DNA from 3 places in the Streptomyces sp. NPDC099050 genome. Region 1 is predicted to be linked to each of the others. Evidence: riboswitches for the same ligand, from Rfam matches in the RefSeq annotation. Region 1 holds a riboswitch; each other region holds the start of a gene.
The links. A riboswitch is a leader RNA that binds a small molecule or an ion and turns the genes downstream of it on or off. The one in region 1 is predicted to bind thiamine pyrophosphate.

Region 1 (4,355 bases):
TCACGACGAGCGTGGTCCACGCCTTGACCCACTGGTCGCGGTTCTTGGCGATGGCCTCCGGGGCGACCGTCTCGGGCTTCTCGATGACCACGCCGTGCTTGGTGAACAGCTCGGGCAGCACCGCGTCCTTGGTCACCGGGTTCACGAACATCTGGAGCGGCATGTCCTCCTGGAACTTCTTGGAGATCAGGAAGTCCAGGAGCGCCTTGCCACCCTCCTCGTTCTTCGCGCCCTTGAGCAGACCGGCGAACTCGGTCTGCCGGAAGCACGTGCCCGTCGAGACGCCCGTCGGGGCCTCGGCCGGCTGCGGCTCGCCGTAGAGGACCTCGACCGGCGGGCTGGAGGCGTAGGAGACGACCAGCGGGCGGTCGCCCTTGGCCTTCTTGCCGCCCGCCGAGCCGGAGAAGCGCTCGTTGTAGGCCTGCTCCCAGCCGTCGACGACCTCGACGCCGTTGGCCTTCAGCTTGCTCCAGTAGTCCTTCCAGCCCTCGTCGCCGTACTTGCCGACGGAGGCGAGCAGGAAGCCGAGGCCGGGCGAGGAGGTCGTGGCGTTCTCGGTGACCAGCAGGTTCTTGTACTCCGGCTTGATCAGGTCGTCCAGCGTCTGCGGCGGGGCGAGCTTCTTGTCGGCGAAGTAGGCCTTGTCGTAGTTCACGCAGATGTCGCCGGAGTCGACCGGGGTGACCCGGTGCTCCTTGTCGAGCACGAACTCGGGCTTCACGCCGGCCAGCCCCTTGGCCTCGTACGGCGTGAAGATGCCGTTGTCGAGGGCCCGGGACAGCAGCGTGTTGTCCACGCCGAAGAAGACGTCGCCGCGCGGGGAACCCTTGGTGAGGATCTCCTGGTTCAGTGCCGCGCCCGCGTCGCCGGACTTCAGGACCTTGACGGTGTAGCCGCTCTGCTGCTCGAACTCCTTGAGGACCGTGTCGGTCACGTTGAAGGAGTCGTGCGAGACGAGGGTGATCGTCTTGACGGTACTGGACTTGGACGCCGGGGCGTCGGACGCCCCGGCGGACTTGTCCTTGGCGTCGCCGCCGCAGGCGCTGAGCGTGGTGACGCCGAGCGCGGCCGCGAGCGCGACGCCCGCCATCTTCTTGGTGGTGCTCATTGGTGCATTCCTCCTGGGATGTCCAGGAGAAGACGCGGCCCTGCCCGGCGCTCTGTGGAGCGGACGCCGGGCAGGGCGCAACAGCTTGAGTGATGACCGAACTTCCTACCCCGAATGACCGGGGCGAGGTTCAGAGGGTCTGCGGTGACGGTTACCGCACTCTCAGCGCTGTGGCGCTCCCCTGTCGGAATATGAAATTGGTTGTTCGGCCACAGGGTACCCCGCGGCCGAATGCCCACCTCAATTGGCGGAAATCAGCGCTCCGAGGCGGCGAGCTGGCCGCACGCGCCGTCGATCTCCTGGCCACGGGTGTCGCGTACGGTCACCGGCACTCCGTGGCGGGCGATGGCCTCGACGAAGGCCTTCTCGTCCTCGGGCCGCGAGGCGGTCCACTTCGAGCCCGGCGTCGGGTTCAGCGGGATCAGGTTGACGTGCACGCGCTTGCCCTTGAGCAGCCTGCCGAGCAGGTCACCGCGCCAGGCCTGGTCGTTGATGTCGCGGATCAGGGCGTACTCGATGGAGATCCGGCGGCCGGACTTCTCCGCGTACTCCCAGGCCGCGCCGAGCACCTCGCGGACGTTCCAGCGGGTGTTCACGGGGACCAGGGTGTCGCGCAGCTCGTCGTCCGGGGCGTGCAGGGAGACGGCGAGGCGGCACTTGAAGCCCTCGTCGGAGAAGCGCAGCATCGCCGGGACCAGGCCCACGGTGGAGACCGTGATGCCGCGCTGCGACAGGCCCAGGCCGTCGGGCTCCGGGTCGGTCAGGCGGCGGATGGCGCCGACGACGCGGTTGTAGTTGGCGAGCGGCTCGCCCATGCCCATGAAGACGATGTTCGACAGCCGGGCGGGCCCGCCGGGGACCTCGCCGTCGCGCAGGGCGCGCATGCCGTCGACGATCTGGTGGACGATCTCGGCCGTCGACAGGTTGCGGTCCAGACCGGCCTGGCCGGTGGCGCAGAACGGGCAGTTCATGCCGCAGCCGGCCTGCGAGGAGATGCACATGGTGACCCGGTCCGGGTAACGCATCAGCACCGACTCGACGAGCGTGCCGTCGTGCAGCTTCCACAGGGTCTTGCGGGTGGTGTCGTCGTCGCACGAGATGTGCCGCAGGACGTTCATCAGGTCCGGCAGCAGCTCCTGCTGGAGCTTCTCGCGGGACGCGGCGGGGATGTCGGTCCACTCGGCCGGGTCGTGCGCGTACCGGGCGAAGTAGTGCTGGGAGAGCTGCTTGGCCCGGAACGGCTTCTCACCGATCGCGGCGACGGCCTCCCGGCGCTCCTCGGGCGTGAGGTCGGCGAGGTGCCGGGGCGGCTTCTTCGCTCCACGAGGGGCGACGAAAGTGAGCTCTCCCGGGACAGGGCGGGCCATGGCAGGTACTCCTTGTAAGACGAAAGGCGCGCCGCAGAAGCAGCGCGCCTTTCAAGAGTAACCGCCCCGCCTGTACGGGCGCCTTTTCGCAGGTCAGCCGGTGCCGACGAACAGCGCCAGCAGCAGCCAGACCACCGGGGCCGTCGGGAGCAGGGAGTCCAGCCGGTCCATGATGCCGCCGTGGCCCGGCAGCAGCGTGCCCATGTCCTTGATCCCGAGATCCCGCTTGATCATGGATTCCCCGAGGTCACCGAGCGTGGCGCTGACGGCGACGGCGAAGCCGAGCACCAGGCCCTGCCACCAGACGCCCCCGTCGATCAGGAACTCCATGCACAGCGCGCCGGCGCCCATCGCGAAGGCCACCGCGCCGAAGAGCCCCTCGCGGGTCTTTCCCGGGCTGATGCGCGGGGCGAGCTTGGTCTTGCCGAAGCGCCACCCCACCGCGTAGGCCCCGGTGTCGCTGACCACGGTCAGGAGCAGGAAGGTGATCACCCGCTGCGGCCCGTCGTCGGCCCTGAGTAGCATCGCGACGAAGGTGGCCAGGAAAGGCACGTAGAACGCCGCGAAGGCGCCCGCCGTGACGTCCCGGAGGTAGTCCTCGGGCGGCTCGGTCATCCGCCAGACGAGCACCGCCAGCACCGTCAGCGCCATGGCCACCCAGGCACCCTCGGCCCCGCGGACGAATCCGGCGATGACCATGGCCGCGCCGCCGATGGCGAGCGGGACCAGCGGGGCCTTGATGCCCTTCTTCTCCCGCAGCCGGGAGGTGAGCTCCCACAGGCCGACGACGACCGCCACGACGACGACGCCGACGAAGACCGCCTTGACGATGAGCAGCGAGGCGAAGATCACCGCGCCGAGGCCCACTCCGACCCCTATGGCCGCCCGCAGGTCCCGCCCGGCCCGCTTCTTCTGAGGCGGGGGCGAGGCGTCCTGCGGTGCCGGCGAAGGCGGGGTCGGCGGGGGGCTGGGCATGGGCTCCTGCGGCGGTGTATCGGCGCGGAAGAGGGGGCCGCCGTCAGCGGCGGCCCCCCGATCGCGTGCTTCCCGGTCGTCGAAGTCACGGCCGGCGGCATCGGGCACGATGGGCATGGGCCGAGTGTGCGGGCCCACCAGCGCATCGTAGGCAGGACCCGCCGGAACCGGCTCCGGCTGCCAGGAAGTGTCGTTCATCAGACTTCGAGGAGCTCGGCTTCCTTGTGCTTGAGCAGCTCGTCCACCTGCGCGACGTACTTCGCGGTGGTGTCGTCGAGCTCCTTCTCCGCGCGGCGCACCTCGTCCTCGCCGGCTTCCTTGTCCTTGACGAGCTTGTCGAGGGCGTCCTTCGCCTTGCGGCGAATGGCGCGGATCGACACCTTGGAGTCCTCGGCCTTGGTGCGCGCGACCTTGATGTACTCCTTGCGGCGGTCCTGCGTCAGCTCGGGGAAGGTCACCCGGATGATGCTGCCGTCGTTGCTGGGGTTGACGCCCAGGTCGGAGTCGCGGATGGCCGTCTCGATGTTGCGCAGGGCGCTCTTGTCGAACGGGGTCACGATCGCCATGCGCGGCTCGGGGACCGAGAAGGAGGCGAGCTGGTTGATGGGCGTGATGGCGCCGTAGTACTCCGCCACGATCTTGTTGAACATCGCCGGGTGCGCACGGCCGGTGCGAATCGCGGCGAAGTCTTCCTTGGCGACGACGACGGCCTTTTCCATCTTCTCCTCGGCCTCGAGGAGGATCTCTTCGGTCACCACGTGCTCCTGCATGTCAGAAATGGATGGTTCAGGCGGACGGGGCCTGCTCAGGCCCGGGTGCCCTGGTCGCTCACGAGCGTGCCGATCTTCTCACCCTTGACGGCTCGCGCGATATTGCCCTCGGCGAGCAGCTCGAAGACCAGAATG
Region 2 (4,355 bases), on a different contig from region 1:
GGGCGGCTGGGCCGAGGAGACCTACTGCGCCCGGCTCTACGCCGCACGGCTCGCGGTCGCCCTGGACAGGCCGTCGGCCGAGGTGCTGGACCGCTACCTCCGCGCGCACGAGAGCCGCCCCTCACGCGTCGAGGCGCTCGGGGACCTCGCCCGGCTCTGCCGCCTCGAAAGCCGCTGGCCCCTCGCCTACCTGTTCGCCCGGCAGGCCGTGAGGGTGCCGCGCCCGGACGACATCCTCTTCGTCGAGTTCGCGTGGCACGACTGGCGCGCACTCGACGAACTCGCGGTGGCCGCCTACTGGGCCGGCGAGTACCGGGAGTCCCTGGACTGCTGCGAACTGCTGCTCCAGGACGGCAGGCTGCCCGACGACCAGCAGGACCGGGTCCTCGCGAACCTCGAATTCGCGCGGCGCAAGCTGGGCGTGGGCTCCCGGACCTTCGCCTGACCGTCCGCCCGGACCGGTACCTGCCCGCCCCGGGCTGAAACGACGTAGGCGACGGCGGCCCGCGACTCCCCCCTCGGTGTCGCGGGCCGCCGTCGTGTGCCTGGGCGGGGGGTCAGTCCGCCAGCGGCAGGTACACGCGGTTGCCCGCGGCGGCGAACTCGGCGGACTTCTCCGCCATGCCCGCCTCGATCTCCTCGGCACCCAGGTCGCCACCGTGCTGGCGGCGGATGTCCTGGGAGATCTTCATCGAGCAGAACTTCGGACCGCACATGGAGCAGAAGTGCGCGGTCTTGGCCGGCTCGGCCGGGAGGGTCTCGTCGTGGAACTCACGGGCCGTGTCCGGGTCGAGGGCCAGGTTGAACTGGTCCTCCCAGCGGAACTCGAAGCGCGCGTCCGACAGGGCGTCGTCCCACTCCTGGGCACCCGGGTGGCCCTTGGCCAGGTCCGCCGCGTGGGCCGCGATCTTGTACGTGATGACACCGGTCTTCACGTCGTCGCGGTTCGGCAGGCCCAGGTGCTCCTTGGGGGTGACGTAGCAGAGCATCGCGGTGCCCCACCAGGCGATCATCGCGGCACCGATGCCCGAGGTGATGTGGTCGTACGCGGGCGCGACGTCGGTGGTCAGCGGGCCGAGCGTGTAGAACGGCGCCTCCTCACAGATCTCCTGCTGGAGGTCGATGTTCTCCTTGATCTTGTGCATCGGGACGTGCCCGGGGCCCTCGATCATCGTCTGCACGTTGTGGCGCTTGGCGATCGTGTTCAGCTCGCCCAGCGTCTTCAGCTCCGCGAACTGCGCGGCGTCGTTCGCGTCCGCGATCGAACCGGGGCGCAGGCCGTCACCCAGCGAGTACGTCACGTCGTACGCGGCGAGGATCTCGCAGAGCTCCTCGAAGTTCGTGTAGAGGAAGTTCTCCTTGTGGTGCGCCAGGCACCAGGCGGCCATGATCGAGCCACCGCGCGAGACGATGCCGGTCTTGCGGCGGGCGGTCAGCGGCACGTACGACAGCAGCACGCCGGCGTGGACCGTCATGTAGTCGACGCCCTGCTCGGCCTGCTCGATGATCGTGTCCTTGTAGATCTCCCAGGTCAGGTCCTCGGCGCGGCCGTCGACCTTCTCCAGCGCCTGGTACAGCGGCACGGTGCCGATCGGCACGGGGGAGTTGCGCAGCACCCATTCGCGGGTGGTGTGGATGTTGCGGCCGGTGGAGAGGTCCATGACCGTGTCGGCGCCCCACTTGGTCGCCCAGGTCATCTTGTCCACCTCCTCCTCGATCGAGGAGGTGACCGCGGAGTTGCCGATGTTGGCGTTGACCTTCACCAGGAACCGCTTGCCGATGATCATCGGCTCGATCTCGGGGTGGTTCACGTTGACCGGCATGACCGCGCGACCTGCGGCGATCTCCTCGCGGACGACCTCGGGGGAGACGTTCTCGCGGATCGCGACGTACTCCATCTCCGGGGTGATCTCGCCCCGGCGGGCGTACGCGAGCTGCGTGACCGCGGCGCCGCCACGGCCGCGGCGGGGCTGGCGCGGACGGCCAGGGAAGACCGCGTCGAGGTTCTTGAGGCCACCGCGCGGAGAGGTGTGCTTGATGCCGTCGTCCTCGGGGCGCACGGGGCGGCCCGCGTACTCCTCGGTGTCACCGCGACTGATGATCCAGTTCTCGCGCAGCGGCGGCAGGCCCCGGCGCACGTCGGTCTCGATCTGCGGGTCGGTGTACGGACCGGACGTGTCGTAGAGCGTCACGTCCTTGCCGTTGGTGAGGTGGACCTGACGAACCGGCACCCGGAGGTCGGGGCGGGAGCCCGCCACGTACCCCTTGTGCCAGCCGGGCTGGCGCTCGGTCTGGCCGTCGGCGTCCTGGCTGACGGCAGGCGTGCGTGCGTCCTGAATGGTCATGAGACCTAATCTCCCTACGCCGGCATTACCCGGTAACAGGTTCGGCGGTCGACGCAGCCTCCTCCCGTACGCATATTCGAATGCGAACGGTGATCAGCGCCCTCTCAGCCCGGTGCTCCGAGCTCCCGCGTTGTGCAAAGTAGCCCCCACGCTAGCGTCATGTGTGGCGTGCTGAACAGTGGGCCCCCTCATCTGTTGCGATGATCAGCCAGTGACGTCCTCGCCGCAGCCCCCCACTGACCCCACGGATCCCGCCGGTCACGCCGACCACACCGGCCACGCGGGCCACGCGCACGCCGACCCCGGCCACTCGCCCGACCGCGCTCCCGGACACTCCCACGGCCACACGCACAGCCACGGCCCGGCGGCCCCCGTCTCGAAGCACCTGCGCAAGGTGATCGCGGCCGTCCTTATCCCCTTCGCCGCCGCCGTCGTGATCGGCATGGTGGTGCTCTGGCCCGGTGGCGCGCCGGACCACGCGCGCACCGGAGTGGGCTTCGACCGGCAGACCCAGCAGGGAACGGTCGTCGCGCTCCAGCAGGTCGACTGCAAATCCGTGAACGCCGCCCAGGTGCCCGCCACCGGCGACACCTCCACCCCCGAGGGGCGCGAGGCCCTCGCCTCGCAGACCGGCGACTGCAAGAAGGCCACCATCAGGGTCGGCAGCGGCCCCGACAAGGGCCGCGAGTTCTTCGAGATCCTCCAGCCCGGCGCGCCACGACAGTTGACGGACGGCCAGGACGTGGTGGTCGCCTACGCCCCGGACGCGCCCCGGGATCTCCAGTACTCCGTGATCGACGTGAACCGCAAGCTGCCGATGGCCCTGCTCGCCGGCATCTTCGCCCTCGCGGTCGTCCTCGTCGGGCGGATGCGCGGGCTGTTCGCGCTCATCGCCCTCGTCGTCAGCTTCGCGGTGCTGACCCTGTTCATCCTCCCGGCGATCCTGCAGGGATCGAATCCGCTGGTCGTGGCCGTGGTCGGAGCCAGCGCGATCATGCTGATCGCCCTCTACATGTGCCACGGGTTGACGGCCCGCACCTCGGTCGCGGTCCTCGGCACCATCATCTCGCTGCTGCTGATCGGCCTGTTGGGTTCCCTGTTCATCGACTGGGCGTTCCTCAGCGGCAACACGGACGACAACACCGGGCTGATCCACGGGCTCTACCCGAACATCGACATGAGCGGTTTGCTGCTTGCGGGTGTCATCATCGGATCGCTCGGCGTACTCGACGACGTGACCGTCACTCAGACCTCGGCGGTCTGGGAACTCCACCAGGCAGACCCGTCGATGGGCCCGCGCGGGCTCTACCGGGCGGGCATCCGCATCGGACGCGACCACATCGCCTCGGTGGTGAACACCCTGGTACTGGCTTACGCGGGCGCGGCGTTGCCCCTGCTCCTACTGTTCTCGATCGCGAACAGCAGCATGGGTGCGGTGGCCAACAGCGAGCTGGTGGCGGAGGAGATCGTACGCACCCTCGTGGGCTCGATCGGACTGGTCGCCTCGGTACCCGTGACCACGGCGCTGGCCGCGCTGGTGGTGTCCGCCGACCGCGCGGAATCCCCGGCGGCCGCAGCAGCCTCGGGGCCGCTCCGCGGCGGCCGGGGCCGGCGACGCAAGCGCTGAATGGCGGACCGGCGGGCGCGGCTGGTCAGTTCGCGCACACGGCCGGTCGTGAGGAACGGCAGGGTGGAGCGCTCAGCGCGTCGGCACGCTGAGCCGTGGTGCGTATGGGTGAGTAGTGATGCAGGTGATACAGGTGGTGCAGGTGGTGCAGGCGGTTCGCTGATGCGGATCGTGCCGCGCTGCGTGCCGACGCGCCCTGGTCAGCAGGCGTCCGGCCGGGCTGCGGTCAGCCCGCGTTCTGCTCGTTCTGCTGCGACTCCGCCAGGATCTTGTCGAGCGCCTCGTCGAGGTTCTCCTCGAAGTCCCCGAGGTTGCGCTCCTGGCCGAGCGGGACGATCCGGTCGGTGCGGTCGAGGAACGCCACGAGTGGCGCCGCGCTCGCA
Region 3 (4,355 bases), on a different contig from region 1:
TGCAGAAGTAGTCCACGCCGGGCTCGGCGGCGGCCGCGTCGACCTCCGCCTCGGAGTGGCAGGAGCGGCCGATCAGGACCTCCCGGCCCAGGATGGCGCGGGCGGCGGGCACCGGGATGTCGCCCTGCCCGAGGTGCAGCACGTCCGAGCCGATGGCGTGCGCGACGTCGGCCCGGTCGTTGACGGCGAGCAGCTTGCCGTGGCGGCGGGCCGCTTCGGCGAAGACCCGGAGGTGCTCCAGCTCCTCGCCCGCCTCCATGCCCTTGTCGCGCAGCTGGACGATGTCCACGCCGCCGGCGAGGACGGCGTCCAGGAACTCGGGGAGGTCGCCCTGCCGCTTGCGGGCGTCCGTGCACAGGTAGAGCCGGGCATCGGACAGCTGGGCGGCGATGGCGGACATGGGTACCCCCGGGGTGATGTGTCGTACGGGCGTCCGGACGTACGTACGCGGTGTGCGGGACCCGGACGGGCCCGCACACCGCGTGCACGGCGGATTCAGGTCAGAGGGCGAGCGCCTGAGCGCGGCGCTTCACCTCCGTGCCGCGATTCTCGCTCAGTGCCTGCACGGGGGTGCCGGGCAGGGTCTCGTCGGCGGTGAAGAGCCACTCCAGGATCTCCGCGTCGGTGAAGCGGTCGTCGCGGAGCACGGTCAGCAGGCCGACCAGCCCCTTGACGATCTTGTCCCCGTCGATGAAGGCCGCGGGGACCTGGAGGGAGCGGTTCTCGCCGCGGCGCACCGCGAGCAGCTGCCCTTCCTTGACCAGCTGGCGAACCTTGGTCACTTCGATGTCGAGCATCTCCGCGATGTCGGGGAGGTACAGCCAGGCGGGAACAAGGGCATCGATCTTTGCGTCAATCTCGGTCACGAGCACAAGCCTGCCATCTCGGACTGGCTGCCGGTACCCGAGCGACCCCGTCCGGGGACCCGGAGCCCCGCCGAGCGGGGCCGGAGACGGCCCGAGCGGGCCGGGAATCGGCCTGGGCGGGCCCGGCCCGGCCTCGGCGGGTCAGGTCGACGTCGACTTCAGGGCGGTCCCCGGGTCCGCGACCTTCGCCGGGTTCAGCAGCGCGCCCGACTCGATGAGGCGCCGGCCCTGCGCCAGGTCGCGCGGGCGGCCCACCGCGAGGACCGCGGCCAGCCGGCCCTCCCGCAGCCAGCACACCGACCAGGTGTCGTCCGCCGGGTCGCCGCGCCACACCATCGCGTCCGCGGAGCCGTGGTGCCCCGCGTACTGCACGAAGCGGCCGAACTGCTCCGACCAGAAGTACGGGACCGGGTCGTAGACCTGCTCCCCGGAGCCACCGGCGAGGATGTCCGCCGCGACCACCCGGGGCCCCTGGAGCGCGTTGTCCCAGTGGTGCACCAGCAGCCGCGACCCGTAGCGCCCCGACGGGAACGAGGCGCAGTCTCCCACCGCGTACACCCCGGGCACCGAGGTGCGCAGCCGCTCGTCGGCGACCACCGCCCCGTCCGGGCCGAGCTCCACGCCGGACCCCGCCAGCCATCCGGTGGCCGGCCGGGCGCCGATGCCCACCACCACCGCCCCGGCCGGCAGCGCCCGCCCGTCGGCCAGCAGGACCCGGCCCGGCTCCACGGAGGCCACCCGCGCGCCCGTCAGCAGCTCGGCGCCCGCCTGGGCGTACCAGCGCCCCATCGGCTCGGCGACCTCCGCGGGCAGCGCGCCCGCCAGGACCCGGTCGGCCGCCTCGACCACCGTCACCGCGCAGCCCGCCTCGCGGGCGGCGGTGGCGAACTCCGCCCCGATCCACCCGGCCCCGACCACCACCACCGCCGCGCCGGCCGCCAGTACGGGCCGCAGCCGGGCCGCGTCGTCCAGGGTGCGCAGCAAGTGCACCCCCGGGACGCCCTCCGCGCCGGGCAGGGTCAGCGGGAGGGCGCCGGTCGCCAGCACGAGGACCTCGTACGGGACCGGGCCGGCCCCGGTGTCCACTTCCTGGTCGGCGGCCCGCAGCCCGGTGACCTCGACCCCCAGGCGGAGCTCGATGCCGAGCTCCTCGAAGTCGACGTCGAAGGCCGAGTCCTCCGCCTTGCCGAGGAGCACCGCCTTGGACAGCGGGGGCCGGTCGTAGGGCTGGTGGGGTTCGGCTCCCAGCAGGGTGACGGGGCCGGCCCAGCCCTGTTCCCGGAGGGCGACCGCGGTCTGGACCCCGGCCATCCCGGCACCGACGATCACCACGCCGCGCCGAGTGTCTTGCGCCTGCTGCGTCTGCTGTTGCGTCTGCTCGCTCACGCGGCCCAGCCTAATCAACTGACGATCCGTCAGGAATAGCGGGCGGGAACCTACCCGGGGACCGGGCGGGGTTCGGGCGGGGACCGCCTCCGGGGAGGCAGCCTTACCGGCCGTCGGCCTCACCGTTACTCTGGCACGGAACCTATCGCGGGAGTCCGGGCGTACCGGGCTGAGAGGGAGGCTGGCCGGCCTCCGACCGTACGAACCTGATCCGGGTCATGCCGGCGAAGGGAGGGGCTGGACGCCCATGCATTCATCCAGGAACGGCCGGAGTCCCGGCCACGACGTCCTCGTCATCGGGGGCGGCATCATCGGTCTGGTCACCGCCTGGCGGGCGGCCCGGCGCGGGCTGCGCACCGCACTGGCCGATCCGGCCCCCGGCGGCGGCGCCGCCCAGGTCGCGGCCGGCATGCTGGCCGCCGTCACCGAGCTGCACTACGGCGAGGAGACCCTGCTCGGGCTCAACCTCGCCTCCGCCGCCCGCTACCCCCATTTCGCGGCCGAGCTCGCCGAAGCCAGCGGCGGGATGGACATCGGCTACCGCGCCTGCGGCACCCTCGCCGTCGCCCTCGACGCCGACGACCGGCTGCACCTGCGCGAGCTGCACGCCCTCCAGCGCCGCTGCGGCCTGGAGTCCGAGTGGCTGACCGGCCGCGAGTGCCGCCGCCTGGAGCCGATGCTGGCTCCGGGCGTGCGCGGCGGCCTGCGCGTGGACGGCGACCACCAGGTCGATCCCCGCCGCCTCGCGGCCGCCCTGCTGGCCGCCTGCGAACGGGCCGGCGTCTCCCTGCACCGCGCCGGAGCGGCCCGGCTGCTGACCGCCGCCGACCGGGCCTGCGGCGCGGTCCTCGACGACGCGGACGGTACGGAGCTGCGCGCCGACCAGGTGGTGCTGGCCGCGGGCTCGCTCAGCGGCCGGCTGGACGGCGTACCGCCCGAGGCCGTGGCCCCCGTACGGCCGGTGAAGGGTCAGGTGCTGCGCCTCGCGGTGCCACCGTCCTACGCGCCGTTCCTGTCGCGGACCGTACGGGCCGTGGTGCGCGGCAGCCACGTGTACCTCGTCCCCCGCGAGAACGGCGAACTCGTCCTCGGCGCCACCAGCGAGGAACTCGGCTGGGACACCACGGTCACCGCGGGCGGGGTCTACGAACTCCTGCGCGACGCCCACGAACTGGTACCCGGGATCACCGAACTCCCCCTGGTGGAGACCCGGGCCGGACTGCGGCCCGGTTCGCCGGACAACGCCCCCCTCCTCGGCCCGACCGAACTCCCGGGGCTGCACCTGGCCACCGGGCACTACCGCAACGGCGTCCTGCTGACCCCGCTGACCGGGGACGTGATGGCGGACCTGCTGACCACCGGCGAACTCCCGGAGATCGCCCGCCCCTTCACCCCGCGCCGCTTCGCCGCCACCTCCACTGCCGCCTCCACTGCCGCCTCCCCCGGCACGTCCACCCTCACGCGACAGGAGTCGTTCGCATGACCATTTCCGTCAACGGCGAGCCGCACGAGATCGCGGACGGGACCATGCTCGCCGCCGTGGTCGCCACCCTCACCGAGGCCACCAAGGGGGTCGCGGCCGCCCTCAACGAGACCGTGGTGCCGCGCGGCCAGTGGCCTTACACCTCCGTGACCGACGGCGACCGCGTCGAGGTCCTCACCGCGGTCCAGGGGGGCTGAGCACCATGGCGGACGACCTGTTCACCCTGGGCGGCCGGACCTTCTCCTCGCGCCTGATCATGGGCACCGGCGGAGCCCCGAGCCTGGACATCCTGGAACGGGCGCTGGTCGCGTCCGGCACCGAACTCACCACGGTCGCGATGCGGCGCCTCGACCCGACGGTCCAGGGCTCGGTCCTGTCCGTCCTGAACCGCCTGGGCATCGCCGTCCTCCCCAACACCGCGGGCTGCTTCACGGCGGGCGAGGCCGTACTGACGGCCCGGCTGGCCCGGGAGGCCCTCGGCACGGACTGGATCAAACTGGAGGTCGTCGCGGACGAGCGCACCCTCCTGCCGGACGGCATCGAACTGCTCGACGCCGCCGAGACCCTGGTCGACGAGGGCTTCACGGTCCTCCCCTACACGAACGACGACCCGGTCCTCG

Region 2: it holds a riboswitch for thiamine pyrophosphate, as region 1 does, so the genes downstream of both, thiC (phosphomethylpyrimidine synthase ThiC) here and ACIQV3_RS13955 (thiamine ABC transporter substrate binding subunit) in region 1, are expected to answer to the same signal.
Region 3: it holds a riboswitch for thiamine pyrophosphate, as region 1 does, so the genes downstream of both, thiO (glycine oxidase ThiO) here and ACIQV3_RS13955 (thiamine ABC transporter substrate binding subunit) in region 1, are expected to answer to the same signal.

What each region holds. Positions count from the first base shown of each region.
Region 1 is NZ_JBIWAE010000007.1:30,285-34,639, forward strand. Features, by position in the region: gene ACIQV3_RS13955 (thiamine ABC transporter substrate binding subunit) at 1-1,108, opposite strand, end outside; TPP riboswitch at 1,193-1,301, opposite strand; gene rlmN (23S rRNA (adenine(2503)-C(2))-methyltransferase RlmN) at 1,363-2,475, opposite strand; gene ACIQV3_RS13965 (phosphatidate cytidylyltransferase) at 2,569-3,648, opposite strand; gene frr (ribosome recycling factor) at 3,648-4,205, opposite strand; gene pyrH (UMP kinase) at 4,256-4,355, opposite strand, start outside.
Region 2 is NZ_JBIWAE010000005.1:169,021-173,375, reverse strand. Features, by position in the region: gene ACIQV3_RS10980 (glycosyltransferase) at 1-445, shown strand, start outside; gene thiC (phosphomethylpyrimidine synthase ThiC) at 558-2,345, opposite strand; TPP riboswitch at 2,340-2,484, opposite strand; gene ACIQV3_RS10970 (YibE/F family protein) at 2,557-3,972, shown strand; gene ACIQV3_RS10965 (SsgA family sporulation/cell division regulator) at 4,199-4,355, opposite strand, start outside.
Region 3 is NZ_JBIWAE010000002.1:235,053-239,407, reverse strand. Features, by position in the region: gene thiE (thiamine phosphate synthase) at 1-400, opposite strand, end outside; gene ACIQV3_RS04085 (Rv2175c family DNA-binding protein) at 501-866, opposite strand; gene ACIQV3_RS04080 (NAD(P)/FAD-dependent oxidoreductase) at 1,008-2,252, opposite strand; TPP riboswitch at 2,390-2,502, shown strand; gene thiO (glycine oxidase ThiO) at 2,500-3,735, shown strand; gene thiS (sulfur carrier protein ThiS) at 3,732-3,932, shown strand; gene ACIQV3_RS04065 (thiazole synthase) at 3,938-4,355, shown strand, end outside.